2 linked regions of the Bosea sp. 685 genome follow. Each later gene encodes a partner of the first gene's protein in a complex. Links are inferred from orthologs where the notes say so. Each region holds a gene or a part of one and is shown in the gene's direction. Other genes may lie near its edges.

The links.
Region 2: the proteins of trxA (region 1) and trxB are in contact, whole or in part, in a crystal structure (PDB 1F6M), measured with the Escherichia coli proteins. The link is inferred for Bosea sp. 685 from one-to-one orthologs.

What each region holds. Positions count from the first base shown.
Region 1 is NZ_CP134779.1:6,238,414-6,252,674, forward strand. What follows is about bases 1-2,758. They hold trxA (thioredoxin), read left to right. Parts: upstream 1-1,098; coding sequence 1,099-1,419; downstream 1,420-2,758. Other genes in these bases: addA (double-strand break repair helicase AddA), read left to right, coding at 1-990; RMR04_RS30340 (DoxX family protein), read right to left, coding at 1,505-1,903; RMR04_RS30345 (transglycosylase domain-containing protein), read left to right, coding at 2,214-2,758. Outside these bases: more of RMR04_RS30345, read left to right, coding at 2,759-4,376; RMR04_RS30350 (hypothetical protein), read left to right, coding at 4,401-4,646; RMR04_RS30355 (multidrug effflux MFS transporter), read right to left, coding at 4,774-5,970; RMR04_RS30360 (M48 family metallopeptidase), read right to left, coding at 6,161-6,901; RMR04_RS30365 (polyhydroxyalkanoate depolymerase), read right to left, coding at 6,960-8,261; RMR04_RS30370 (ActS/PrrB/RegB family redox-sensitive histidine kinase), read left to right, coding at 8,452-9,804; RMR04_RS30375 (ActR/PrrA/RegA family redox response regulator transcription factor), read left to right, coding at 9,880-10,446; RMR04_RS30380 (aldo/keto reductase), read right to left, coding at 10,525-11,559; RMR04_RS30385 (MFS transporter), read right to left, coding at 11,595-12,764; RMR04_RS30390 (LysR family transcriptional regulator), read left to right, coding at 12,864-13,802; RMR04_RS30395 (MmcB family DNA repair protein), read right to left, coding at 13,799-14,260. UniProt on the Escherichia coli protein: Participates in various redox reactions through the reversible oxidation of its active center dithiol to a disulfide and catalyzes dithiol-disulfide exchange reactions.
Region 2 is NZ_CP134779.1:1,423,331-1,437,482, reverse strand. What follows is about bases 1-2,869. They hold trxB (thioredoxin-disulfide reductase), read left to right. Parts: upstream 1-886; coding sequence 887-1,852; downstream 1,853-2,869. Other genes in these bases: RMR04_RS08030 (LysR family transcriptional regulator), read left to right, coding at 1,995-2,869; RMR04_RS08040 (mitochondrial fission ELM1 family protein), read left to right, coding at 1-799. Also shown: more of RMR04_RS08030, read left to right, coding at 2,870-2,885; RMR04_RS08025 (methylated-DNA--[protein]-cysteine S-methyltransferase), read right to left, coding at 3,479-4,045; protein-methionine-sulfoxide reductase catalytic subunit MsrP, read right to left, coding at 4,190-5,146; leuB (3-isopropylmalate dehydrogenase), read right to left, coding at 5,296-6,405; RMR04_RS08010 (winged helix-turn-helix domain-containing protein), read right to left, coding at 6,484-8,058; RMR04_RS08005 (hypothetical protein), read left to right, coding at 8,217-8,543; RMR04_RS08000 (hypothetical protein), read right to left, coding at 8,715-8,987; RMR04_RS32080 (winged helix-turn-helix domain-containing protein), read right to left, coding at 8,900-9,448; RMR04_RS07990 (pentapeptide repeat-containing protein), read left to right, coding at 9,425-9,934; RMR04_RS07985 (ADYC domain-containing protein), read left to right, coding at 10,026-10,811; RMR04_RS07980 (ABC transporter substrate-binding protein), read right to left, coding at 10,898-12,487; RMR04_RS07975 (RidA family protein), read right to left, coding at 12,609-12,995; RMR04_RS07970 (lytic murein transglycosylase), read right to left, coding at 13,095-14,152.

The sequences.
Region 1 (14,261 bases):
GGCCTGCCCGTGCCGCTCTGGCCGCCGGCCGGCGCGGAAGATGCGGAGGCGACGCGGGCGGCCAAGGCGCTGGTCGTGCAGCAGATGGTCGAGGAGCACCACCGCCTGCTTTATGTCGCGCTGACGCGGGCAGAGGACCGCCTGATCGTCTGCGGCGCACAGCCCAAGGGCGAAGCTCCCGAAGGCAGCTGGTATGCGATGGTCGCGGCCGGGCTCGCCGCCTCCGAACAGGGCCTGCAAGATATGCCGGCGCCCGACGGCCAGGGCGTGATCCAGCGTTTCCGCGTTTCCGCGCCGCGCGTTGCCGAGCCCGCCAAAGCGCTGGAAGCGCGTGGCGCGATCGAGATCCCCGCCTGGTTCGGCCGCCCCGCGCCGCGTGAGCACGAGCCCGCACCGCCCTTGAAGCCGTCGAGCGCGCTCTCTGCCGCCGACGGCACTGAGCGGCCAGGCGACGGACCCTTCCTTGCCCAGGCCGCAAGCGCGGGCCGGTTGGCCCATCTGCTGCTGCAGATACTGCCCGAAGTCGAAGCCGCACGGCGCGAGGCGGTCGCGCAAGCACTGGCGGCGACGCGCGGCGGCGGCTTGCCGGCGGAGCGGCGCGCGCGGATCGTCACGGCGGCGCTTGCCTTGCTGCGCGAGCCGGCGCTGGCCGCGCTCTTTGCTGAAGGCTCGCTTGCCGAAGTGCCTATCACCGGCGCGATCTCGCTGGCGGACGGCTCCCGGCGAGCGGTGTCGGGCCAGATGGACCGGCTCGCAGTGACGAAGGATGAAGTCCTGATCGCCGATTTCAAGACCACGGCGCGGCCCCCCGCGAATGCAGCCGCGATCCCGCCCACGACGCTGGCGCAGCTTGCGGTCTATCGCGCGCTTGTCGGGGCGATCTATCCCGGCCGCCGCGTGCGGGCGCTGGCGATCTACACCGCGACGCTGACGACGCTCGAGCCGGAAGCGGATGATCTCGACGCCGTTCTGGCGAAAATGGCAGGTTAGCCTTGCTTCGAGGGCCTGCGACCGTGCCTTGACCCGGGCCTTGCGCGTTCATAGCTTCACCCCGAGCGCAGCGCTGCTGCCAAACAGATTGTGAAAGGCGACCAAGCCATGGCGACGACCAAAGTGACCGATGCGAGCTTCGAGGCCGATGTCCTGAAGTCCTCCGAGCCGGTCGTGGTGGATTTCTGGGCGGAATGGTGCGGACCCTGCCGCATGATCGGCCCGGCGCTCGAGGAAATCGCCGGCGAGATGAACGGCAAGGTCAAGATCGTGAAGATGAACGTCGATGAGAACCAGGCGATCCCCGCCCAGTTCGGCATCCGCTCGATTCCGACCCTGATGCTGTTCAAGGACGGTAAGCTGGCCTCGCAGAAGGTCGGTGCGGCCCCCAAGAGCGACCTGTCGCGCTGGATCGCCGGCTCCGTCTGAGGCATTCGCCTATTCGACAAAAAGAAGCCCGCCTTTCCCTGGGAAAGGCGGGCTTTTTTCGTATCCGTGGTCGAGGCGAGCTCGATCAGGCCTTGCTGCGATTATCGACGCTCCAGGCGCCGGCGCCGGCGACGAAGAGATAGAGGAAGATGAAGCAGTACAGGATCGCTGCGTCGCCGCCATTCGCGATCGGGTAGAAGCTCCGGGGGGCATGCGCCATCCAGTAGGCGACAGCCATCTCGCCGGCCAGGATGAAGGCGACCGGGCGCGTCATGAAACCAGCCAGGATGGCGAGGCCGCCGACAAATTCCAGAATCGCCGCGGTCCAACCCAGCGTGAACATGGCCGGCAGGCCGCTTCCGGGCGGGATTGGGAAGCCGAAGAGCTTTTGCGTGCCATGAGCGATGAAGATCAATGCCGTGACGATGCGCAGCACGGCCAGCATCTGGGGCGAATAGCGCTGGAGGGAGTTAAGGGCCTGCATGTATCTCTCTTTCTGTAGCTTGCGATTTCGACATTGAATCTTCGTCGATCCGCGGAGAATCGATCGAGGCATCACCACCCGACGGCTTATTTTGCGTTTGATAGGCAGATTGTCGCAGGCGGCGCAATATTCTCCGCGCGGCGATACAGGCTTGCATGATTGCAACATCTTCACGTTCACGTGACGCTGCGACGCATCCCCGCCAGCCCCAGGCTTAACCGCCCCTTAAAAGCGCCATGTTTCACTCCTGTTTGACGCGAGGGCAGCTTTACCTTTTTGAGAATGTGCCGGCAGGCTTGAACGGGGCGGAATGAACGACAAGGCGAGACGAGGCGAGCGGCGCGAGCCGTCATTCGAACGCGGACGCGACGAAAGCCGCGACGATTTCGACATGCGTCTGTCCGACGACGATCGCCCTGGGCGCGGCAACCGCGCGCCCGCAGGTTACGATGAGCGGCGCGAAGCCCCGCGACGCGACAAGCGCAGCAGCGGCGGTGGCGGCAATGGTGGCGGCCGGCGGCGCAAGCGCAGGGGCCGCTCGCTGCTCGGGGGCCTGTTCTACTGGACGATGGTGCTCGGCCTCTGGTGCGCCATCGGGCTGGGCGGGCTGATCGCCTATCACGCCGCGCAATTGCCGCCGATCAACCAGCTCACCGTGCCGAAGCGGCCGCCCAATATCGCGATTCTCGCCGCCGACGGCACATTGCTCGCCAATCGCGGCGAGACCGGCGGGCGCACCATCACCATCGGCGAGGTGCCGCCCTATCTGCCCAAGGCCTTCGTGGCGATCGAGGACCGGCGCTTCTACGAACATTTCGGCATCGACCCGGTCGGCCTGGCGCGCGCCATGGTCAACAACCTGCGCCGTCGCGGTGGCGTACAAGGCGGCTCGACGCTGACGCAGCAGCTCGCCAAGAACCTGTTCCTGACCCAGGAACGCACCGCCGCGCGCAAGATCCAGGAGGCGATCCTGGCGCTGTGGCTGGAGCGGACCTACTCCAAGAACCAGATTCTCGAACTCTACCTCAATCGCGTCTATTTCGGTTCGGGCGCCTATGGCGTCGAGGCCGCGGCGCAGCGCTATTTCAACAAATCGGCGCGCTCGGTGACGATCGCGGAGGCGGCGATGCTGGCTGGCCTCGTGCAGGCGCCCTCGCGGCTCGCGCCCAACCGCAACCCGGACGCCGCCGAGAAGCGGGCGCAGCTCGTGATCGCGGCGATGGCCGATCAAGGCTTCATCTCGCAATCTGCCGCCAAGACGGCGCTGACAGCGCCTGCCGAGGTGCCGGAACGCAGCGGCGCCGGGTCGGTGAATTATGCGGCCGATTATGTGATGGACGTACTCGACGACTTCATCGGCGCGGTCGAAGGCGACGTCACCGTGCTGACGACGATCGACACCAAGCTGCAGGCTTCGGCAGAGACGACGCTGGTCGAGGCTCTGGCGGCGCAAGGCGGCAAGCTCAATGTCAGCCAGGGCGCGGTCGTCTCGATGGCGCCGGACGGGGCGTTGCGCGCCCTGATCGGCGGGCGCGACTACACCAAGAGCCAGTTCAACCGCGCCACCGCCGCCAAGCGCCAGCCGGGTTCGTCCTTCAAGCCCTTCGTCTATCTGACCGCGCTGGAGCAAGGCCTGACGCCGGACACGATCCGCGACGATTCACCGGTCTCGATCAAGGGCTGGGAGCCGGAGAACTATTCCCGAAGCTATCGCGGCCCAGTGACGCTGCAGACAGCCTTCGCCCATTCGCTCAACACCGTCGCTGCCAGGCTCATCCAGGAGGTGACGCCGAAGGAGGTGGTCCGCACGGCGCAACGCCTTGGCATCTCGTCGAGCCTGCAGCCCAATTTCTCGCTGGCGCTGGGCACCTCCGAGGTCACGCCGGTGGAGATGACGACGGCCTACGCCACCTTCGCCAATGGCGGGCAGTCGGTGCTGCCCTATGTCATCCGCGAGGTGAAATCGGCCTCCGGCAAAGCGATCTATGCCCGCAAGGGCTCGGGTTTCGGCACCGTGGTGCAGCCGCAGACGCTCTCGATGATGAACACCATGTTCCACGAGGTCATGATCAGCGGCAGCGGCACCAAGGCCAACATTCCCGGCTGGGAGGTCGGCGGCAAATCGGGCACCACCCAGGATTTCCGCGACGCCTGGTTCGTCGGCTTCACGGCCCGCCTCGTCACCGCCGTCTGGCTCGGCAATGACGACAACAGCCAGATGAAGCGGGTCGCCGGCGGCGGGCTGCCGGCCGAGATCTGGGGCAAGTACATGAAGGCCGCCCATGCCGGCATGCAGCCTGCGCCCCTGCCGGGCGGGCTCTGGCGCAGCGGGCCGAAATCGATCTTCGACAATGGCGCGCCGGTCGCGGCCGCCCGCCCGCCCGCCAATACGCAGACGGCCGACAGCGAACGCAGCTGGGTGCCGCCGGCGCCGCAGGGGAAGAACCTGCTGCAGAAGCTGTTTGGCGGCTGATGCTCGGTGGCGGAGTCTTGCTCGGTGGCAGAGACTTCGATGAAGGAACCCTGGTTCACCTCGTCAAGACTCGGCCGCTTTTTTCCCGTGCATTGGAAGGGCTGGGCCTGCATCGGCGCTCTTGCGATGACGCTCATGACGGGCGCGGTGCTGGACAACGTTCTGCGGTCACATGGCGACGCCGTGCTGTACTATGTCGTGATGTGCCCGATCGGCGTCGTCGCATTGGTCCTTGCCGGCGTGATCGCAGGCAAAACCGAGCGGACGTAGGGGTCGAAGCATCGGCTCGAGCAGCGAATGCAGTTTTCGAAACAACCCGTGCGAACTCGAGAATCTAGAGCGTTTTCAAGTGAAGCGGATACCGGTTCGCGTGAAGAAAACGTGTTAAAACAATGGTCTAGGTTTTTTCGGCCCGAACCGCAGCGCTTGCCTTGAACAGCACCAGCGCGGCCACGCCGAGCGCCGACATCACCAGCGGCAGCGGCAGCGCCGTGCCCTTCAGGGCATGGCCGACGAGAAGCCCGACGCAGGCCGAAAGCAGCATCTGGCAGAGCCCGTTGAAGGACGAGGCCGCGCCCGCCCTGTCGGGAAACGGCATCATCGCCGAGGCTTGCGACTGCGGCATGGTCAGCCCGATGCCGCAGGCATAGAGCGCCATCGGTACGACCACGCCGAACGGCCCGCCGATACCAGCCGCGACGCAAATCAGCATCGCCACGCCACCACCGGCGAGACAGGCCACGCCGATCGCGATGACGCCGTCCAGCCCGCGCGAGCCGACGAGGCGCTGGGCGAGGATGGTGCCGCCGATGAAGCCGAGGACGCCGAAGCCGAAGGACAAGCCATACTGCACCGGCGACAGGCCGTAGATGCCGATCAGCACGAAGGACGAGCCCGAAATGAAGGCGAAGAGCCCGGCATAGGCCAGCGCCGTCAAGCCGACATAGACGCGAAAGGCGCGGTTCTGCAGCAGCACGCCGAAGCCGCGGAAGATCGCGGGGATGGAGAGGGCGCCGGGCGTGCGCGCCCTGAGCGTCTCGGGCATGACGAGAATGATCGTCGCGGCGAGGCCGAGCGCGAAGACGAGCGAGGCGACGAAGGTCGAGCGCCAGCCGAAAGCGTCCTGCAAGAGGCCGCCCAGGACCGGCGCGACCGCCGGCACCAGCCCCATGATCATGCCCATGCGCGCCATTTCGCGGCCGGCGCGCGGCCCCTCATAGAGATCGCGCACCATGGCGCGGCCGAGCACGATCGGGCCGGACGCGCCAAAGGCCTGGACGGCGCGCGCCGCCGTCAGCGCCCCGATCGAAGGCGCGAGCGCGCAAGCCAGCGTCGCCAGCAGGAAGAGGGCCAGCCCGGCGAGCAGGATGGGCTTGCGGCCGAGCCGGTCGGAGAGCGGGCCCCAGATGACCTGACCGCCGGCATAGCCGAAGAGGAAGGAGGACAAGGTCGCCTGCGCGCCCGCGACATCCGTTTCCATCACCCGCACGATCTCAGGCAGCGACGGCAGGTAGAAATCGGTCGAGAGCGGCCCAAGCGCCGTCAGCATGGCGAGGACGGCGGTCATCGCCAGCGTATCGGGACGGAGTTTCATGGAGGTCGCGACCCTTGGGCTGGCTGTGCCCGCTATCTAGAGCAGGATGCGAAAAAGTGGAAACCGGTTTTTCGCTTCGATCCTGCTCTAACTCCTTGATGAAAGACGGATTCAGATGTCGGATGGGATCACTTTGTGATGCCATCCGACATCATCCGGCTCTCGGCCGGGAGCATTGTGCTGTCGAGTTTCAGCCGAAGCCGTGCAGCCCCGCGCCATGGCGCTTGAGCCAGGCTTCCGCCTCTTCCGTGCGCGGGCAGAGCTTATGGGTCAGGGTCCAGAAGCGGTGCGAATGGTTCATCTCCTTGAGATGGGCGACCTCATGGGCGGCGAGATAGTCGAGCACCAGCGGCGGCGCCAGGATCAAGCGCCAGGAGAAGTTCAAATGGCCCTTGGACGAGCACGAACCCCAGCGGCTGGTGGTGTCGCGGATGGTGATCTTGCGTGCCGGGATGCCGAGCGTCGCCGTGTGCGTCCTGACGGCGCGCTCGAGATCCTCGAGCGCGGCGCGGCGCAGGAAATCCTTGACGCGGCGAGGCACATGCACGGCCTCCCCCGCCACCGCGATGATCGCCGCACCATCCTTGTCGGTCGTCGCATGGGTGACGCCGCGCACCTTCGACCAATGCACGATGCGGTGCGGCGCGCCGCGATAGGGGATACTCTGGCCGGGCTCGAACGGAACCGATAGCGGCCGCTTGGCGAGGCGCGCCGCGATCCAGCCGCCATGCTTCTCGGCGAATAGCCGGCCCGTGGCGAAATCGGCGCGTTCGGGCAAGGTCAGCGTGATCTCGCCCGTCGCCTGCGAGACGCGCAAGGTCATGCGGCGCGCGCTCGCCCGCCGCTTCACCGCGACCGGGTAGATCGTGCCGGCATGGGGAACCTCGATCCTGTCGGGATCGGGTTGCCGCTTGAACAGAGAGAGCCGCATCGCCTGCGATTGTGCGAGATTCGCGGGCGTTGCGGAAGGGGCAAGAACCAGTTGGGTGTCAGCTCGCGATCTTCAGCGCCTTGCGGGCCTCGACCGCGCTCGCATCGCGCCGGCTCTTGGCCACCTCCATGTCGAGGCTGACCATGAAGTCCGAGATGCGCGGGGCGATCTCGGAACGGAAGCGCGAGCCGTTGAAGACGCCGTAATGACCGACGCCCTTCTGGAGGTAATGGACGCGCTTGTCGGCCGGGATATTGGCGCAGAGATCATGGGCGGCCTGGGTCTGGCCGACGCCGGAGATGTCGTCGTTCTCGCCCTCGACCGTCATCAGCGCGACGCGGCGGATGGCCTTGAGATCGACCGGCTTGTCACGATGCATCATCGTGCCCTTGGGCAAGGCATGCTCGACGAAGACGGTCTCGACGGTCTGGAGATAGAACTCGGCGGTCAGGTCCATCACCGCCATGTACTCATCGTAGAAGTCACGATGCTTCTCGGCGGAATCGCCATCGCCCCGAACCAGATGCTTGAACATGTCGTAATGGGCAGTGACGTGCCGGTCGAGATTCATCGCCATGAAGCCCGAGAGCTGCAGGAAGCCGGGATAGACGGCGCGGAAGAAACCCTGGTTCGGGAAGGGCACGGTGGTGATGCAGTTGTTGCGGAACCAGTCGATGCCGCGATCCATCGCAAGCTTGTTGACCTCGGTCGGCGAGCGACGCGTATCGATCGGACCGCCCATCAGCGTCATCGAGCGCGGAGCGGAAGGGTCGTTCTCCGCTTCCATGCGAGCGATCGCGGCGAGCACCGGCACGGAAGGCTGGCAGACGGCCATGACATGGGTGTCGGAGCCGAGCATCTGCAACATGGCGATGACGTAGTCGATATAGTCGTCGAGATCGAAGCGGCCGGCCGAGAGCGGCACATGGCGAGCATCGACCCAATCGGTGATGTAGACCTCATGGCCGGGCAGGAAGGCCTCGACCGTGCCGCGCAGCAGCGTGGCGTAGTGGCCCGACATCGGCGCGACCAGCAGCACCTTGGGCTGCGGCTTGCGGCGGCCTTCGATCTTGCGGTCGAAATGGATCAGCTTGCAGAAGGGCCGTTCCCAGACGGTGCGCTCCTCGACAGCGACCTTGACGCCGTTCATCGTGGTCTCGGCCAAGCCAAAGGTCGGCTTGCCATAGCGGCGCGTGCTGCGCTCGAACAATTCGCAGGAGGCGGCGATGGTGCGGCCAAACGGCGTGTAGCTCAGCGGATTGGCCGGGTTCTTGAAAGCGAGCTGCATCGCGTCGGAGAGGCCGCGCGCGGGCCCCACCATCATGTGCACAGCTTCGAAGGCATGGTAGGCAAACGACATGGCGGCCCCGTACATGCGAAATCGGTCTTTCGGTCGCGGCGACATTTCATGATGCGCCGCAACAGGGAACGCACCGTAGGTGGTATTTGTTCTCATACAACCCGGCTAAAGACTAAGATTTCGCTGCGATGCCGATCTGCCACAGGATATTGCTGACGATGCCGCACCGGCCCGCGTCCGGAACAAAGCCGTGACGCCCCCCGATTTCCTGGAGTCGGCGCTCGCGCGGTCGAGCCGGCATTTGCGCTTGGACACGCTGGTCAGGCTGCGCTGGCTCGCGATCTCGGGCCAGAGTCTGGCTGTGGCGGGCGTGCATTTCGGGCTCGGCTTCGTCTTGCCCTTTGGCTGGTGCTTTGCCGTCATCGCCGTCTCGGCCTGGCTCAATATCGCGCTGCGCATCCGCTTTCCGCTCAGCCACCGCCTGACGGCGGGTGCTGCGACCGCGTTGCTGGCCTTCGACATCATCCAGCTCGCCGCGCTGCTCTACCTCACCGGCGGATTGCAGAACCCGTTCTCGATCCTGTTCCTCGCGCCGGTGATGATCTCGGCGACGGCGCTGCCGCCACAGCGCACCTTGCTGCTCGGCATGCTCGGCGTGGCGCTGGCGACAGGGCTCAGCTTCGCGCATCTGCCGCTGCCCTGGGCCGGCGAGGGCCGCCCGGTGCTGCCACCCTATTACCAGGCCGGAAACTGGATCGCGCTCGTGCTGGGCTTGGGATTTACCGGCATCTATGCCTGGCGGGTCGCCAAGGAGGCGCGCGACCTCTCCGACGCGCTCACCGCCACCGAGCTCGTGCTGGCGCGCGAGCAGCATCTCTCGCAGCTCGACGGGTTGGCCGCCGCCGCAGCCCATGAGCTCGGCACGCCGCTCGCCACGATCGCGCTGGTGGCGCGCGAGCTCTCGCGCCTGGCGCCGGCGGAAGGCGAAATGGCCGAGGACATCGCGCTGCTGCGCGAGCAGGTCGAGCGCTGCCGCGGCATCCTCGGCAAACTCACCTCGCTGCAGGACGACGATGGCAGTCCTTTGGACGAGCTGTCGCTTCGCCTGCTGATCGAGGAAGCGGCCGGGCCGCAACGCCCCTTCGGCATGCCCTTCGAAATCGCGATGCAGGGCGAGAAGCCCGAACCCATCTGCCGCCGCAACCCAGGCATGATCTATGGCCTCGGCAACATCGTCGACAATGCGGTCGATTTCGCCCAGGCGGCCGTGACCATCACGGCGCGCTGGGATGACAGTCAGGTCACGCTGATCATCGCCGATGACGGGCCGGGCTTTCCAGCGGACGTGCTGATGCGCGCCGGCGAACCTTACCTCACCCATGGCGCGGGCGAGAACCGCGCCGGCGGCGGGCTGGGCCTGGGCCTCTTCATCGCCAAGACGCTGCTCGAGCGCGGCGGGGCGGCGATCGAATTCTCGAATCTGCCCGCGCCTGCAAGCGGGGCCTCGATCAGGATCAGCTGGTCAAGAGCTGTGTTCGAGGCCGGCCTGCGTCCGCAAGGGGCTACAAACCCGGGCGCTTCGGCCCTACATAGGGCTGGCTGACCCCCTGCCGGATGCGCAGCGGAGGCAACCGCGCTACAATTCCGTCGGGACAGGCCCGGCGGAAGGAGAGTTCCGATGCAAGATGTGCTGAGCGAAGCCGCCCCGACCGAAACGTTGGCGGACATGTCCCTGCTGCTGGTCGACGACGACAAGCCGTTCCTGACCCGGCTGGCGCGCGCCATGGAGGGACGCGGCTATCTGGTGCGGACCGCTGAAAGCGTCTCGGCCGGGCTTGCCGCCGTCGAAGAAGCCGCCCCGGCCTTCGCCGTGATCGATCTGCGCCTCGCCGACGGCAACGGACTCGACGTGATCGCGCGGTTGAAGGAACGCAGGCCCGACGCGCGCGGCATCGTGCTGACCGGCTATGGCAATATCGCGACCGCCGTCAGCGCCGTGAAGCTCGGCGCCTTCGACTTCCTCGCCAAGCCCGCCGACGCCGACGAGATCCATTCGGCCTTGGCCGCCTCGCGCAATGCCCGCCCGATGCCGCCGGAAAACCCGATGTCGGCCGACCGGGTGCGTTGGGAGCATATTCAGCGCGTCTATGAATTGTGCAGCCGCAATGTCTCGGAGACGGCGCGCCGGCTCGGCATGCATCGGCGCACCTTGCAGCGCATCCTGGCGAAGCGCGCCCCGCGATAGGTATCTGAGCCACTCTCTTCCGTCATTCCGGGCTCAGGCCTTCGGCCTGCCCCGGAATGACGGGCGGTTCCCGACCTCTCACACCGGCGGCGGGTTGATCTGCCTGAATCCGCCTTCGCGCCAATAGGGATAATGCGGGTAGGCCGGTGTCACCGCGCTCGCCCCATCGAGCCGCGCGACCTGCTCGGGCGTCAGGCTCCAGCCGACAGCGCCGAGATTCTGGCGCAGTTGCTCCTCATTGCGCGCGCCGATGATGACGCTGGAGACGCTCGGGCGACGCAGCAGCCAGTTCAACGCGATCTGCGGCACGCTCTTGCCGGTCTCCTCTGCGAGCGCATCCAGCACATCGACGATGGCGTAGAGCCGCTCATCGTCGACCGGCGGGCCGAAATCGGCACTTTCATGCAGGCGGCTGCCGGCGGGAAGCGGCTGGCCACGGCGGAGCTTGCCGGTCAGGCGGCCCCAGCCGAGCGGGCTCCAGACCATCGCGCCGACCTTCTGATCGAGCCCGAGCGACATCAGCTCCCATTCATAGTCGCGCCCGACCAGCGAGTAATAGACCTGATGGGCGACATAGCGCGGCCAGCCATGGCGGTCGGCGGCGGCGAGCGACTTCATCAATTGCCAGCCGGAGAAGTTGGAGGCGCCGACATAGAGCAGCTTACCGGCCCGCATGAGCGCGTCGAGCGCGCTCAGGACCTCCTCGACCGGCGTCGCGGCGTCGAAAGCGTGGAGCTGCAGCAGGTCGATGCGGTCGGTGCGCAAGCGCTTCAGCGCCGCCTCGACGCCCGCGATCAGGCGCAGGCGCGAGGTGCCCGCCTGCAAGGGGCCGTCGCCCAGTGGCAGACCGAGCTTGGTCGAGATCAGCGCCTGATTGCGCCGGCCCTCCAGCGCCTCGCCCAGGATCGCCTCCGACGCGCCGCTGGAATAGACATCGGCCGTGTCGAACAGCGTGACGCCCGCCTCCAGGCAAATGTCGACGAGGCGCTTGGCCTGCGCGACATCGGTGTCGCCCCAGGCGCTGAAGAGCGGGCCCTCGCCGCCGAAGGTGCCGCAGCCGAAGCTGAGGGCGGGGACTTTCAGGCCGGATGCGCCGAGCTGTCGATAATCCATGAGGTTTCTCCTGTCAGGCGACGTGATTGAGCTGTTCAGATGGTGGCGATGCGGGCGCTGCGCCGCTCGATCGCGAGGCTCCAGGCGGCGAGGCCAAGCGCCGCCAGCGGCACCAGGGCGGCGATCGGAGCGATGCCGGCAAGGCCCGGACCATGGCTGATGACGAAGCCGCCGAGCCAGGCGCCGAAGGCATTGCCGAGGTTGAAGGCGGCGATATTGAGGCTCGACGCCAGCCCCTGGCCCGCACCGCCGGCCTGCTGCAGCACCCGCATCTGCAGCGGCGCGACCGTGGCGAAGGCGGCAGCTCCCAGCGCAAAGGCCGCGACGACAGCGCCGACCTTGCTTTGGAAGGCGAAGCCGGCTGCGACCATCACCAGCGTCAGCAACAGCAGCGTGCCGATCAGGGCCGGCTGGAGGCTGCGATCGGCCCAGCGGCCACCGAGCAGATTGCCGACGACGAGACCGGCGCCGAAGACCAGCAGGATCGGCGAGACCGCCTCCTGGCTGTAGCCGGAGAGTTCGACCAGCAGCGGCTGGATATAGGTGAAGACCGCGAAGACCCCGCCGAAGCCGAGCACGGTGATCAGCAGGCCGAGCTGGACCTGCGGCCGGGCCAGCACCGCAAACTCTTCCGAGAGCGGTGCCAGCGACGCGGTCTCGCGCGCCTTGGGCACGAATAGCGCCAGGATGACGAAAGCCAGGATGCCGATCGCGGTCACCGCCCAGAAGGTCGCGCGCCAGCCATAGGCCAGGCCGAGCCAGGAGCCGAAGGGCACGCCGAGCAAGGTCGCCAGCGTCAACCCCGTGAACATCACGGCGATGGCCGAGGCCTTGCGCTCCGGCGCGACAAGCCCGGTCGCGACGACCGAGCCGACGCCGAAGAAGGTACCATGCGCCAACGCCGTGACGATGCGCGCGGCCATCAGCCAGCCGAAGCTGGGGCTGAGCGCGCAGGCGAGATTGCCGAGGGTGAAGATCGCCATCAGGACGAGCAGGGTCGTCTTGCGCGGCAGCCCGCGGGTCGCGATCGTCAGGATCGGCGCGCCGACGAAGACACCGAGCGCATAGCCGGTCATCAGCAGACCGGCGGTCGGGATCGAAATGGCGAGATCACCCGAGACCTGCAGCAGCAGACCCATGATGACGAATTCGGTGACGCCGATACCGAAGGCGCCGACGGTGAGGGCATAGAGTGCGACGGGCATGACGGCTTTCCCAGGAATGGTGACGAGGCGGGATATGGCCGTTCGCGCGCCTATGAATTAGATTGCCGTCAGGACATTGATTTGTGAGGTGAAGTCATCATGCCGCGGCCGGACATCAACCGCTCCGGCGAGATGGAGGTGTTCGCGCGGGTCGTCGAGCTCGGCGGCTTCTCGCCGGCGGCGCGCTCCCTGCGGATGACGCCCTCGGCGGTGAGCAAGCTGATGGCGCGGCTCGAGGCGCGGCTCGGCGTGCGCCTGATCATCCGCTCGACCCGCAAGCTCCAGCTCACCGAGGAGGGCGCGACGTTTCACGCCGGCGCGTTGCGCGTACTGGCCGATCTCGACGAGGCCGAACGCTCGGTCGCCGCCTGCCAGATTCCGCGCGGACGGTTGCGGGTGAATTCGAACGTGCCCTTCGGCCGGCTTTATCTGCTGCCGCTCGCACCGCGCTTCATGGCCGCCCATCCCGGCGTGCAGCTCGACATCACCATCACCGACCAGGTCATCGACCTGATGGACGAGCGCGCCGATGTCGCGATCCGGGTCGGGCCGATGCGCCCCTCGCAGCTCGTGGCGCGCAAGCTCGGCGCAGCCGCGATGGCGATCGTCGCCTCGCCCGATTATCTCACCCGCCGTCCGGTGCCCCGAAGCATCGCCGACCTCGCGCAGCACGACCTGATCACCTTCAATTTCGCCCGCCATTGCGACGAATGGCCGTTCTGTCTCGACGGCAAACGCCTCTTCGTCCCGGCCCATGGCCGCGTCACGGTCGGCGACGGCGAAAGCGCGCGGCAGCTCGCTTTGAACGGGCAGGGGCTGGCGCGGCTCTCGCTCTTCCATATCGGCCACGACATCGTGGCCGGCCGCCTTGTGCCGGTGCTGGAGGATTTCAATCCCGGCGATGCCGAGGAGATCAACGCGGTCTATGTCGGCCATGGCGGCCGCTTGCCGGCCCGCGTGCGCGCCTTCATCGACTTCCTGGTCGAAACGGTAGACCTGACGGCACCGCCGGTGACGGCCGAACCGAGCCCTGCCTAAAGCCCCGGATCCTCCAGCAGCGCCAATCGCCCGGCCGCGAGCTTGGCGAAGGCGATGGTCAGCGCCTTGCGCCTGGAGCCGCTGAGCGGGTGGCGGGGCGCGTCGCGCAGCATCTCGCCGCCATAGGCGTCGGCGACGATCAGCCCGACATCCTCAGGCAGGATCTCGCGCGGGAATTCCGGCGCGACCGCGAAGAGGAAGCCGTCGCAATAGTCGCGATAATCCGGCCATTTGCCGTCGACGCGGTAATCCTCGATCCCGGATTTAACCTCGACCACGAGCAATTCACCGGCAGGCGAGAGCGCGACGATATCGCCGCGCCGGCCATTGGCGAAGGTCATCTCCTTGACGATGGCGTAGCCGCGCTCGCGCAGATGCCGGCCCGCGCCACGGCAGACGGCGCGGGTGATGTCGGGCCGCGTCGGTGGCGGGTTCAGGCGGGTGTCGGTGAGGGACATG
Region 2 (14,152 bases), 4.8 Mb from region 1 along the record:
GCAGCCCGATCCGCCCCCCTTCCCCGACATCGTCATCGCCTCGGGCCGGCGGGCGGTCGCCTATCTGCGCGCGGTCAAGAAGGCCTCGAACGGCCGCAGCTTCACCGCCATCCTGAAGGACCCGCGCACAGGGACCGGCGCAGCAGACTTCATCTGGGTCGCCGAGCACGACCGCCTGCGCGGACGGAACGTGCTCGTCACCACGACCTCGCCGCACCGGCTCGCGCCGGAGCAACTGGCGCAGGCCCGCGCGCATCCCCCCGCTGCGATCGCGGCCCTGCCCTCGCCACGTGCGGCGGTCATCGTCGGCGGCGACAGCCGGCACCATCGCTTCCGGCCCGAGGATATCGCGCGCTTCGCCGGCCTGCTCGACCTGCTCGCGCAATCAGGCGTGGCGCTGATGGGCTCACGCTCACGGCGCACATCGGCGGCGCTCGACGCGGCGGTCGCGGAGGTCTTCACCCGCCACCAGGGCTGGTGGTGGGACGGCACGGGCGAGAATCCTTACGTCGCGCTGCTCGCCAATGCCGACACAATCGTCACGACGGCCGATTCGACCAATATGATAGGCGAGGCGACCGCGACCGGCGTGCCGATCCTGGTCTTCGAACCGCATGGCGGCCACGGCAAGCTGGCGAAGTTCCTGGAGGCACTGAAGCGGCAAGGCGCTGTGCATCACTTCGAGGGGCATCTTGCTGGAGCGCGCTATGAGCCGCTAGACTCAACGGCCGAGATTGCAGAGGCGGTCCGCCAGGGCTGGCTCAGGCATCGGGCCGAACTCGGGCTTGCCGAACCTTGAGCCGGTGCGGCCTTGCACCAGCCGATCGAGACCGTATCTGACTGAATGAAGTCGTGGCATCGGCCGCGCGAACAGGAATATGAGACGATGGCCCATACCCATGCCCGCGTCATGATCGTCGGCTCCGGCCCCGCCGGCTACACCGCCGCGATCTATGCCGCCCGCGCCATGCTCGAGCCGGTGCTGATCTCCGGCATGCAGGCCGGCGGCCAATTGATGATCACCACCGATGTCGAGAACTATCCCGGCTTCGCCGATGTGATCCAGGGCCCCTGGTTGATGGAGCAGATGCGCGCCCAGGCCGAGCATATGGGCACCAAGATGGTCTCCGACCACATCTCGAAGGTCGACCTCTCCCGGCGGCCCTTCCGGCTCTGGGGCGATGGCGGCGAGACCTATTCCTGCGATGCGCTGATCGTCGCGACCGGCGCGCAGGCAAAATGGCTCGGCCTGCCCTCCGAGCAGAGCTTCCAGGGCTTCGGCGTCTCGGCTTGCGCCACCTGCGACGGCTTCTTCTTCCGCAACAAGGAGGTCGTGGTCGTCGGCGGCGGCAATACGGCAGTCGAGGAGGCGCTCTACCTCGCCAACCTTGCCAGCAAGGTCACGCTGGTCCACCGCCGCGATTCGCTGCGCGCCGAAAAGGTGATGCAGGACCGGCTGTTCAAGCACCCCAAGGTCGCGCTGGTCTGGGATAGCGAGATCGCCGAGATCTGCGGCGGCACGCAGCCGCCCAACGTCACGCATCTGCGCCTGCGCAACCTCAAGACCGGCGCGGAGAGCGAACTCAAGACCGACGGCGTCTTCATCGCGATCGGCCATAAGCCGGCGACCGAACTCTTCGTCGGCCAGCTCGCGATGCGTGATTCGGGCTATCTCGACGTCGTCCCGGGCACCGCCCAGACCAATATCCCGGGTGTTTTCGCCGCCGGCGACGTCACCGACGAACATTACCGCCAGGCCGTGACGGCAGCAGGCCTCGGCTGCATGGCCGCGCTCGATGCCGAACGCTGGTTGCAGGCGAGCGAATTGGAGCAGCGCCAGGCGGCTGAGTGAGATCGCAGCGCGATATATCACCAATTGTGATGGATTTCGTCACCAGATTCAGTGCGAAAAAAGAACATCAATGTCACGCAGACATTGACCTGCAACGGTTTTGCCCCCCAACATGCACGAAACGCATAACGGGGGGACCGCGGTGGATTGGGACCGCATCAGGATTTTTTATACCGTCGCTGAATCCGGCAGTTTTACCAAGGCGGGAGACGTTCTGGGCCTGAGCCAATCTGCGGTTAGCCGCCAGATTGGCGCGCTGGAGCGCGAATTGCGTGCGCCCTTGTTCCATCGGCATACGCGCGGGCTGATCTTGACCGAGCAGGGCGAACTGCTCTGGCGCGCTGCGCGCGAGATGACGCAGCGCCTGGAGCGAACCCGCGCCCAGCTTTCGGAGACGCGCGAGCACCCATCCGGCGAGCTCAAGGTCACCGCGACACGCGGTCTCGGCGGGCACTGGTTGACGCCCCGCCTCGCCGAGTTCCTGGATCTCTATCCCGACATCAAGGTCGAGCTCATCCTTACCGACGAGGAACTCGATCTCTCGATGCGCGAGGCCGACATCGCGATCCGGCTGCGCCAACCTCAGCAGCCCGACCTGATCCAGCGCAAGCTCTTCACCGTGCACTTCCACGTCTACGGATCGCCCGCCTATGTGAAGCGCTTCGGCGAGCCCAAGAGCTATGAAGAGCTGGACAACCACCGCATCCTCTCCTTCGGCGGCACCTCGCCATCCTACCTCACGGCTGTGCACTGGCTGGGAACGCTGGGCCGCGACCAGCGCAACCCGCGCCCGATCCATCTGACCGTGAACAACATCACCGCGATGAAGCGCGCCGTCGATTCGGGCGCCGGCATCGCCGTGCTGCCGGACTACCTGATCGAGACCGGTTCGCCCCTGGTGCAGTTGCTGCGGGAGACCGAAATGCCGCAGCTCGAGAGCTATCTGGTCTATCCGGAAGAGATGAAGTCGGTCGCCCGCGTGCAGGTGTTCCGCGACTTCCTGATCCAGAAGGCGCAGCGCTGGACCTACTAGAGCTGATGCGAAAAAGCGGTTTCCGGTTTTCGCAGGAGCAATGCTCTCAACGCCTCGAAGCGATCGGGTTTTTCGCATTCTGACGACGCCGTCCGAAGGTGACGTGATCCGAGTCCGGTTTTCAGCCAAAAGCCGTCTTGCGCATCGCGCAAGGCGGCTTTTCTGCGTCCGGCGCATATGACTCCGACAATTTCGTGACAATTTACAACTATTTAGCTCTCATCATGCGCAAGACGCATAGCCGATACAAGCTATGCTGCATTGCAAAAAGGCAGCTGCTGCCCGATATAGCAAACACGGTTGTTCGCAACGGGCTCCGCTACCTCCTCCCGGCGTTGAGTTCGTTGCAGCCGTTCCCCTCTGAGATGTTTGGCGCTTGCGCTGGATGTTTCAAACTTCAAAGGCCGGCTCCCTCGGGGGTCGGCCTTTTTTTCATGCGTTTTCGGCGTGTCGGGCGCGTGTCGAGACAATTTCCGTCATGGTCGGAACAAGCCCGACCATCCACGCCTTCGCTGAGCGAGGCTTGTGCTCAAGACGTGGAATGCTCGCCACAAGGGCGAGCATGACGGCTGAGCCACTCCCAAAGTCGCCCGCTACCGCCGCCGCGCTTCCAGCGGCAGCGCTCCGAACAGGCTGGGCTCGGCGCTGGTGCGCGCTTTCTCGATCGTCAGCATGCGCAATTTGGTCTCGACGCCGCCATCGGCGGAGAAGCCGCCGGTCTTGCCGCCGGCCGCCAGCACGCGATGGCAGGGCACGATGATCGGCCACGGATTGGAGCCCAGTGCCACGCCGACGGCACGCGCCGCGCCCGGCTCGGCGATACGGGCAGCGACCTCGCCATAAGTCAGCGTCTCGCCCGGCGGAATCGTCAGTGCAACGTCATAGACCTTGCGGTTGAAGGCCGGTGCGCTGTCGAGATCGATCGGCAGATGCGCAAGATCGCGCGGCTCACCCTGGAGGAGCGCCCGGATCTCGTCCATGGCGCTCGCAATGAAGGCGACAGGCGCCGCTTCGCTCGCCTCCGGAAAGCGCCGCGCCAGGCGCCGGCGCGCCGTCTCCTCGTCCCTCTCAGGCAGTTGCGCGCCAATGATGCGCTCGCCCTGCCAGGCCAGCGCGCAGGAGCCGATCGCCGTGTCGAAGAGAACGAAGTGCTGCATCATCGTCCGACCAAAGCCCTCATCCTGAGGAGCGATCCGAGAGGATCGCGTCTCGAAGGATGCTCCAGAAGGCGCAGACAGAGCAAGCTGGAACATCCTTCGAGACGCGGGCTAAGCCCGCTCCTCAGGATGAGGGCTGAGGCGCTCCTAGACGTAGAGCCGTTCGCCCTCCAGCCCCTTGTAGAGCGCTGCGACCTGCTCGGCATAGCCGTTGAACAGCAGCGTCGGGCGGCGCTCGCGCGTGCCCAGCACCTGCTCGCTCGCCTGGCTCCAGCGGGGGTGCGGAACCTCCGGGTTCACATTGGCCCAGAAGCCATACTCGGAAGCCTGCAGCCCCTCCCAGAAGGTCTTGGGACGCTCAGCGACGAACGAGATCTTGCTGATCGACTTCACCGATTTGAAGCCGTATTTCCACGGTGTGATCAGGCGCAGCGGCGCACCATGCTGGGGCGGGGTCGGCTTGCCGTAGATACCCGTCACCATCAATGGCAGATCGCTGGTCGCCTCAGCGATGGTCAGCCCCTCGGTATAGGGCCAGGGATACCAGCGCTGCGACTGGCCGGGCGCGACCTTCGGGTTCATGAAGGTCTCGAACTTCACATATTTCGCTGATGACAGCGGCTTGGCGAATTCGACCAGCGACTTCACCGTGAAGCCGGTCCAGGGCACCGCCATCGACCAGGTCTCGACACAGCGGAAACGATAGAGCCGCTCTTCCAGAGTCATCTTGCGGATCAGATCGTCGATGCCGATCTCCATCGGCTTCTCGACCATGCCGTCGATCGCGATCATCCAGGGCCGCGTCACCAGCCGCTTGGAGGCGCTGGCGACATCCTTGGAGGTGCCGAACTCGTAGAAATTATTGTAGTTCGCCGCCAGATCCTCCTCCGTCACCGGCCGGTCGAGCGTGTAGGCGGCGTTCTTCTTCGCGGGGTAGAGATCGAGCGTCGGGTCGGCGCCTTGCGCGGCGGCGAGCTTCGGCAGGGCCGCGCTCGCGATCAGCCCCGCGCCCGCAGCGAGCAGGCCGCGGCGGTTCATGAAGACGGCCTCGGGCGTGGCCTGGCTTTCGGGCATTTCCCAGCCAGCGCGGCGTTTGATCAACATCGGACGGACATGCTCCGTTTCAGATGCGATCAGTCTAGCGCACGCTCCGAGGTCACGCGCAACTCACGAGGGGGAGAGGTGGAAGGGGCAGTCGGCAATGGGCAGTAGGCAGTCGGGCCGTTCTACTGCCTACTGCCCACGCAACAGCCTCAGCCCCTCGCCTCCAGCGCCTTGACGATCGCAGCCCCCATCTCGCTGGTCGAGACGGCGTTCGTGCCGGGCGCGGCGATGTCCTTGGTACGCGTGCCGGAGCCGAGCACGTCGGCGATCGCGCCTTCGAGCCTGTCGGCGGCCTCGATCGCCCCGAAGGAATAACGCAGCGCCATGGCAAAGGAGCCGATCATCGCGATCGGATTGGCCAGGCCCTTGCCGGCGATGTCCGGAGCCGAGCCGTGGACGGGCTCGTAAAGCGCCTTGCGCTTGCCCGTGACGGGATCTTCCGCGCCAAGCGAGGCCGAGGGCAGCATGCCGAGCGAGCCGGTCAGCATCGCCGCCACGTCCGACAGGATATCGCCGAAGAGATTGTCGGTGACGATGACGTCATACTGCTTGGGCCAGCGCACGAGCTGCATGGCGCAATTGTCGGCGAGCACATGCTCGAGCTCGACATCGGCATAGTCCTTGGCGTGCAGCGCCGTGACCGTCTGCTTCCAGAGCACGCCGGTCTTCATGACATTGTTCTTCTCGGCCGAGGAGACCTTGTTGCGGCGCGTGCGCGCCAGCTCGAAGGCGACGCGGCAGATCCGGTCGATCTCAGGCGTGGTGTAGACCTGCGTATCGACACCGCGCTTGGAGCCGTCCTCCAGCGTGACGATCTCCTTGGGCTCGCCGAAATAGACGCCGCCGGTGAGCTCGCGCACGATCAGGATGTCGAGGCCTTCGACGACCTCGGGCTTGAGCGAGGAGGCCGAGGCCAGCGCCGGATAGCAGATGGCGGGGCGCAGATTGGCGAAGAGCCCCAGATCCTTGCGCAAGCGCAGCAGGCCGGCCTCGGGGCGGTGCTGATAGGGCACATCGGCCCATTTCGGCCCGCCCACCGCGCCGAACAGCACGGCATCCGCGTCCTGGGCGAGCTTCATGTCGCCTTCGGAAATCGCCTGCTTATGCGCGTCGTAAGCGCAGCCGCCGACGAGCCCCTTCTCGATCGCAAAGCCAGCGAGGCCCCGCTTCTCGAACCAGGAGACCACGGTCTCGACCTGGGCCATCACCTCGGGGCCGATGCCGTCGCCGGGCAGGAGCAGGAGCTTATGGGTCGCCATGGGTCGCCTCGCAGCAGCTATCGATTATCGTGCCGGCTGATTACGGGGATGGAGCGCAGCGCGCAAGCGCGCGAAGCGCTACTCTGGCAATCCGCACTTGATCAGACCCTCGATCATGATCTCGGTATGTGCATGCCCGGTCAGGCGCTTGCGCAGCATCGCGATCGAATAATGCGGCGCAACGATGCGCAGCCTGGCGATCAACGGCTGGATCCGTTCGACCTGGCCGAGATGGCCGTTCACCGCGATCAGGCCATTGAGCGCTCCCGACCAATCGGGAAACTCGGCAAGCGAGCGCCAATAGGCTTCCGAGGATTCCTCAAAGCGCCTTGCGCCCATCAAGGTGAACCCATGGATCCAGCTGTAGAACCCGGCATAGGTGCCGACCGGGCTGAGCCGCTGCGCGTGCTCCGCCTGCAGGACCGCCTCGTCGAAGAAACCGGCCCGCGTCAGCATCCAGGCGAACATGCCGCGCCCAAGCGCGAAGCTCGGCGCGGCCTCGACCATCTGCCGCGCCAGCGCCAGCGCCTCGGAATGGCGGAAGACGGTGCTGAGCCAGAACGCATAGGCCATGCGCGACCAGGCCTCGTCGGGATCGAGCCGCATCGCCGCCTGGGCGTGCCGCGCCGACGGTTCGGCGAGCTCGGCATCGACATACCAGCCGCATTGCCCACCGATCAGATAGGCCCAGGCGATCAGGGCATGCGCACGGGCATTGGCCGGATCGATCTGGACCGCCTGCATCAGAAGCTTCATCGCCGCATGGGCTTCGGTGCGATGCAGGCGGTTGATCAGGGACAAGGCCCGCATCACCAGGCCCCAGGCGGCCGGGCGCTCGCTATGGAGCTGCGCCCGGTAGCCCTCCTCGGCATAGATGCTCGGCTCGATCGTCGCGACCACCCGCTGGGTGATCTCGTCCTGAAGCGCAAAGATATCGTCCATCGCGCGGTCGTAGCGCTCGGCCCAGATATGTTTGCCGCTCTCGGCCTCGATCAGCTGGCCGGTGACGCGAATCCGCCCGCCGGCGGTCCGCACGCTGCCTTCGAGCACATAGCGCACGCCGAGTTCGCGCCCGACCTGCCGGATATCGACCGCCCTGCCCTTGTAGGTGAAGGCCGAATTGCGTGCGATCACGAACAGCCAGCGCAATCGCGACAACGCCGTGGTGATATCCTCGACCAGGCCGTCGCCGAAATAGTCCTGCTCGGGGTTGCCGCTCAGATTGTTGAAGGGCAGCACCGCGATCGAGGGCATCTCGGGAAGCAGGAGCGGCTTGTCAGCCGTCGCAGCGAAAGGCGATGCCGGAATCGGCGGCAGTTCGGGCGTGGGCAGCGGCCCTGCTGCCTCCTCGCGCACCTCGGCAACGAAGCGAAACCCCTTGCGCGGAACGGTGCGGATGACGCTCTGGGCCTCGCCGCTATCGCCCACGGCCTTGCGGGCGGCGTTGATGCGACTGGTCAGCGAGGATTCGGAGACGATGCGGCCCTGCCAGACGCTGTCGAGCACGTCGTCCTTGCTGACCATGCGTTCGCGGTTGCGCAGCAGGTAAAGCAGGAGGTCGAAGACCTGCGGCTCGATCGCGATCGCGGAGCCGCTGCGGCTCAACTCGCGCCGGCCAGCATCGAGCACGTGATCGCCGAAGACAAACCGCATTCCCGCTTCGAACCTGCCCGTCTGCATCACCTCAAGAAACAATCAAGCGTTTCTCAAGCAAAAGGCAAGCTGCTCTTCAAGCATGCCGTTGGGTTGTCCGGCATTGTCTCTCCATCGGGGCCGGCACAGACGCCCACCCGCATCTCAGGGGAACGACCATGACCAAGATCTTCGCAGCCGCCGCCCTCGCCGCCGCCATCCTCGCCGCCGCTCCCGCCAGCGCCACCATCGAGCCCAACGGCCTCTCGCTCAATGGCCTCAGCCTCAACGGTACGTACCTCAATGGTCTCAGCCTCAACGGCATCAGCCTCAACGGCATGAAGATGAACGGCATCACCATCAACGGCATGAACCTCAACGGTATGGTGTTCAACGGCATGAACCTCAACGGCGTCGAGGAGAACGGCTTCACCGTCAACGGCCGGGACCTGCAGGGCACCGCCCCGGCCGCCCTCACCCTGGTCGGCGTCGAGCTGGCCGATTGAACCGGACCCTCCGCCACAGCCGCAAAGAACTCCTCCCCTTGCGGGGAGGAGTTCTGCGTTTACGCTAGAGTTCGCCGCGCTTTCCCGGAAAACACTCCGTCATCCCGGACAAGCCGCGAAAGCGGCGCAGACCCGGGATGACGGAGTGGCTCCACGAAAAATCATCAAGCGCTAGCCGCATCCGACAGGATGCCAGCCTTGCGTTTCCTCATCCTCCTCCTCGCTCTGCTCGCCGGCCCCGCCATCGCCCAGACCCACCAGGTCACCGGCGTTGAGGCGCATGAGGGTGCGTTTCGCGTCACGCTGAGCGACGGAACAATGCGCGAGCGCGAGGCGCTGACCGGAATGGTGCTGGTCTACCAGCAGGGCGACCAGCGCATCCGCATCCGCATCGCCGGCATCAGGCAAGACCCCGACGACAGGAGCGGCCGCCGCCTGCTGCATGATTTCCGCAATGCGGCGACCGCCGGACCGCTCTGCCAGCCCGCGCCGGCCGGCACACGCGAGGGCTTTCCGATCGCCGGACGCGCCAATGCGACCGGCGCGATCAGGCGCTCCGAAACGCTCCTCAGACCTTCTTCTCGATGTTCCAGAAGAACTGCGCCGGCGAGAGCGCCATGCCGGTCAGGCTCTTGCGGAACGGTGCGGATGACGCGCTGGGCCTCACCGCTATCGCTGACCGCCTTGCGGGCGGCGTTGATGCGGCTGGTCAGCGAGGATTCGGAGACGATGCGGCCCTGCCAGACGCTGTCGAGCACGTCGTCCTTGCTGACCATGCGTTCGCGGTTGCGCACCAGGTAAAGCAGGAGGTCGAAGACCTGCGGCTCGATCGCGATCACGGAGCCGCTGCGGCTCAACTCGTGCCGGCCGGCATCGAGCACGTGATCGCCGAAGACAAACCGCATTCGCGCTTCGAACCTGCCCGTCTGCATCGCCTCAAGAAACAATCAAGCGTTTCTCAAGCAAAAGGCAAGCGGCTCTTCAAGCATGCCGTTGGGTTGTCCGGCATTGTCTCTCCATCGGGGCCGGCACTGACGCCGACCCGCATCTCAAGGGGAACGACCATGACCAAGATCTTCGCCGCTGCCGCCCTCGCCGCCGCCATCCTCGCCGCCGCTCCTGCCAGCGCCACCATCGAGCCCAATGGCTTCTCGCTCAACGGCATGAACCTCAATGGCTTCAGCCTGAACGGCATGAACCTGAACGGCTTCACCCTCAACGGCATGAACCTCAACGGCGCCATCCTCAATGGCTTCACTGTCAACGGCTTCACCGTCAACGGCGCCTGCCTCAACGGCATTGAGGAAAACGGCTTCACCGTCAACGGCCGGGACCTGCAGGGCGCCGCTCCGGCAGCCCTCACCCTCGTCGGCGTCGAGCTGGCCGATTGAACCGGACGCTCCGCAACAGCCGCAAAGAACTCCTCCCCTTGCGGGGAGGAGTTCTGCGTTTACGCTAGCCGCAACCCGACAGGAGCCAGCCTTGCGTGTCCTCATCCTCCTCCTCGCTCTGCTCGCAGCCCCCGCCATCGCGCAAACCCGCCAGGTCACCGGCGTCGAGGCGCATGAGGGTGCGTTTCGCGTCACGCTGAGCGACGGGACAATGCGCGAGCGCGAGGCGCTGACCGGGATGGTGCTGGTCTACCAGCAGGGCGACCAGCGCATCCGCATCCGCATCGCCGGCATCAGGCCCGATCCAGACGACAGGACCGGCCGCCGCCTGCTGCATGATTTCCGCAATGCGGCGACCGCCGAACCGCTCTGCCAGCCCGCGCCGGACGGCACGCGCGAGGGCTTTCCGATCGCCGGCCGCGCCGATGCGACCGGCGCGATCAGTCCGGCCGGACCGGGCGCCTTCGAGATCGTCTGCACCTCGGGCGCGCAGGGCAAATGCGTGCGCTTCGGCTACGGCCCCTGGCAAAGCCAGCCCGACGGCGCGAGCATGGCCGAGATCTACAACGCCTGCACCCATATGGTGCGCGCCGACTATTGCGGCCTGGGCGAGGCCACGACGCGCAATGGCATGTCGATCGACGTCTATGACGTCCACGCCATCCAGAAGCCGGAGAACAGCCCGAGCCAGGAGTTCGAGGCCGGCTGGGGGCCTGGCGGGGCAGTCTGCGTCCGCCATGTCCGGGTCAAGGAAAACACCTCGCTGGAGCGCCTGGCCGCGACCTGCCCGCGCCTCGCCGGCAAGCTCGGCGAGGGCTGTACGGAGGCAACTGCACGGGCCGCCGGCGCGAAGCTGTTCAATCGCTCCGCGCCGTGAGTGGACCAGAGCAGGATGCGAAAAAGTGGGAACCGGTTTTTCGCATTGATCCTGCTCTCACTCCTTGATGAGATCCGAAACGCCCCTCAGACCTTCTTCTCGATGTTCCAGAAGAACTGCGCCGGCGAGAGCACCATGCCGGTCAGGCTCTTGCGGAAGGCCATCGGCTGCTGCACCAGCCCGGCGGGAACATAGGGCACGAACTCGAAGGCGCGCCGCTCCAGCGAAGCCGCGATCTCCTTCTGCTTTCCGACATCGGGCTCGGCGATCCACTGGTCGCGCAGGCCTTCCATCGTCGGATCGTCGGGCCAGCCGAACCAGGCAGCGCCGCCATTGGCGCGCATCAGCGGATGCAGCGCCGGGTTGAGCGTGTCGGCGCAGGACCAGAGCGTGTGGAACGCCGACCAGCCGCCCTGCTCGGGCGCGCCGCGATTGGCACGCCGGCCGATGAAGCTCGCCCAGTCGGTCGCCACCAATTCGGCGTTCATGCCGAGCTTCTTGAACAGATCCTCCGTGACGAGGCATTGCTGATAGGCGATCGGCTGATCGGCCGGCGCAAGCAGCACGACCTTCTCACCCTTGTAGCCGGCCTCCTTGAGCATGGCCTTGGCCTTCTCGAGATTGGCCTGCATCGCTTCCGCGCCGCCCGCCCCGGTCGACATCGGAGAGCCCGGCGTGAGGAAGGTCTTGGCCTCCTGATAGTACGCCTTGTCGCCGACCACGGCTTCCATGTAGTCGGTCTGGTTGGCCGCCATCATCACGGCGCGGCGGATGCCGGGATTGTTGAAGGGCGGCTGCAACTGGTTGAAGCGCATCAGCAGGAACAGGCCGAGCGGCACGTTCTCGATCGCGATGTCCTTGTTGCCCTTGAGCACGGGCAGCAGATCGACCGGCGGCTGCTCGTACCAGTCGACCTCGCCCTGCATCAGCGCACCGACAGCCGCGGAGGCTTCCGTCAGCGCCAGCCATTCGATGCGGTCGATCCTGGCGATCTTGCCGCCCGCCGCCCAGGACGGCGCTTCCTCGCGCGGCTTGTATTTGGCGAAGCGCTCATAGATCGCGTTCTGACCGGGGATCCATTGCTTGTCCATGAAGCGCCAGGGACCGGAACCGACCGCCTCGGTGATGTTCTTCATGTGGTCGGTCGTCGCCACCCGCTCGGGCATGATGAACGGCACGTTCGACGACAGCTTGCCGAGCGCCGCCGGCAGCATCGGGAACGGCTTCTTCAGCCGGATTACGAAGGTCCGCTGATCGAGCGCGTCGTAACCTTCAACGAAAGTCGCGAAAGTCTGGCCGAAAGCGTCACGCTTCGACCAACGTGCGATCGAGGCGATGCAATCCTGCGCACGCACCGGCTCGTCGTCATGGAAGAACAGCCCATCGCGCAGCCGGAAGGTCCATTTCAACCCGTCCGGCGCGGTCTCCCAGGCTTCGACCATCTGCGGCTTGATGCCGAACTGAGCGTCGGTCGCGAACAGGGTATCATATATCAGGTAGCCGTGATTGCGGATGACATAGCTCGTCGCTGTGATCGGATCGAGCGACGGCAGGGGCGTCGACGGGATAAAGCGCAGGATATTGGCCCGGCTTTGCGAAAAAGCGCGGTTCGGCATGAAACCGGAAGCAGCGAGCGCAGCCGCTCCCTTCAAAGCATTGCGGCGATCGATCGGCATGGCATCTCCTCCTGCTGTCCGGGTCAGCTCTATGACACGCCCAACTCAAGCAAGAGATATACCAGACGTCAATCACTCATCGACCATCGCCGCGCGGTCTCTGCCGCAGCGGCAGGCGAGGTCACGGCAAGAGCCGCGCGGTGACCTCAATCTCGACCTTCATCTCGGGCTTGAGCAGGCCGGCGACGACATAGATGCCCGCTGCCGGGCGGATCTGCCCGAAGACATCGCCGCAGACGCCCAGCACCGGCTCGCAATAGCTCCGGTCGGTCACGAAATACTGCGCCCGCACCACCTGCGAAAGCGACGAGCCGGCCTCCGCCAGCACAGCCTGGATCGTGCGGAAAATATTACGCGCCTGCTCGGCTGCATCCTCCGGCAGCGTCATGCTGGCGTAGTCATAGCCGGTCGTGCCGGAGACGAAGACGAGATCGCCGTCGATCACGGCGCGGGAATAGCCGAAGGCGGTCTCGAAGGGCGAACCGGTGGAGATGAGGCGGCGGGGCATGCGATAGGCTCCGATGAGATCACCCGCGCTGTCTGAAACCGAGCGACGCGTTATGCCACCCGATTTCTGCGCGCGACGGAAAACGCCAGCGTCAGCCCCTCAAACCCGCCCGCTCTTGAGCGCGCGCAGCACCTTTTCGCCCGGCCTGCCGGTCTGCGCCATGCCGATCTTGGCCTCGATCTGCTTGATCGCGGCCCGCGTCAGCGCGCCGACCGCGCCATCGGGCTCACCGACATCATAACCGCGCGCGATCAGCAGGCGCTGGAGCTCGCGACGCTGTTCGCGCGAGAGCGGCAGATCGTCGGTCGGCCACTGACCCTGCACGCCGGGCCGGCCGCGCAAGCGATCGGACAGGAGGGAGATCGCCAAGGCGTAGGAGTCCGCGCCATTGTAGCTGTAGGCCGCGTCATAGTTCTTGAAGACGAGGAAGGCCGGCCCCTCGCGCCCAGCCGGCATCAAAAGCCCGGCATTGCCGGAGCCGGTCAGCGCCGAGCCGTCGAATTTGACGATGCCACGCGCCGCCCAGGACGAAACCGGCTGCTTGGGATTGCGCCCGGTCGAGCCGGAATAGCCTGATGGTACACGCACCTCATAGCCCCAGGGCGCGCCGGTGACCCAGCCCGCCTTGGCCATGAAGTTCGCGGTCGAATGCAGCGCATCGGGAATCGAATCGACCAGATCGCGCCGGCCATCGCCATCGCCATCGACAGCCAGGCGCAGATAGGTCGAGGGGATGAACTGGGTATGGCCGAAGGCACCGGCCCAGGAGCCCATCAATTGCTCCGGCCGCAGGTCACCGCGCTGGATGATCTGCAGCGTCGCGATCAGCTCGCCCTTGAAGAAGGCGTTGCGGCGCGGTGCCAGACAGGCCCCGGTCGAGAGTGCCTGGACCAGCGGCATCTTGCCCCGCGCCTTGCCGAAATCGCTCTCGACGCCCCAGACAGCGACGACGGTGTGGCGGTCGACGCCGAAGCGGCTTTCGGCGGCGGCGAGCGTCGCGGCATGCTGGCGCAGCATGGCGCGGCCTTCCGCGACCTTCTCGTCATCAACCAGCGTGCCGAGATAGTCCCAGATCGGCGTCTTGAACTCCGGCTGGTTGTTCATCGCCTCGATCACCTTCATGTCGGGCTGAACGCCCGCCATGGCGCGGTCGAAGG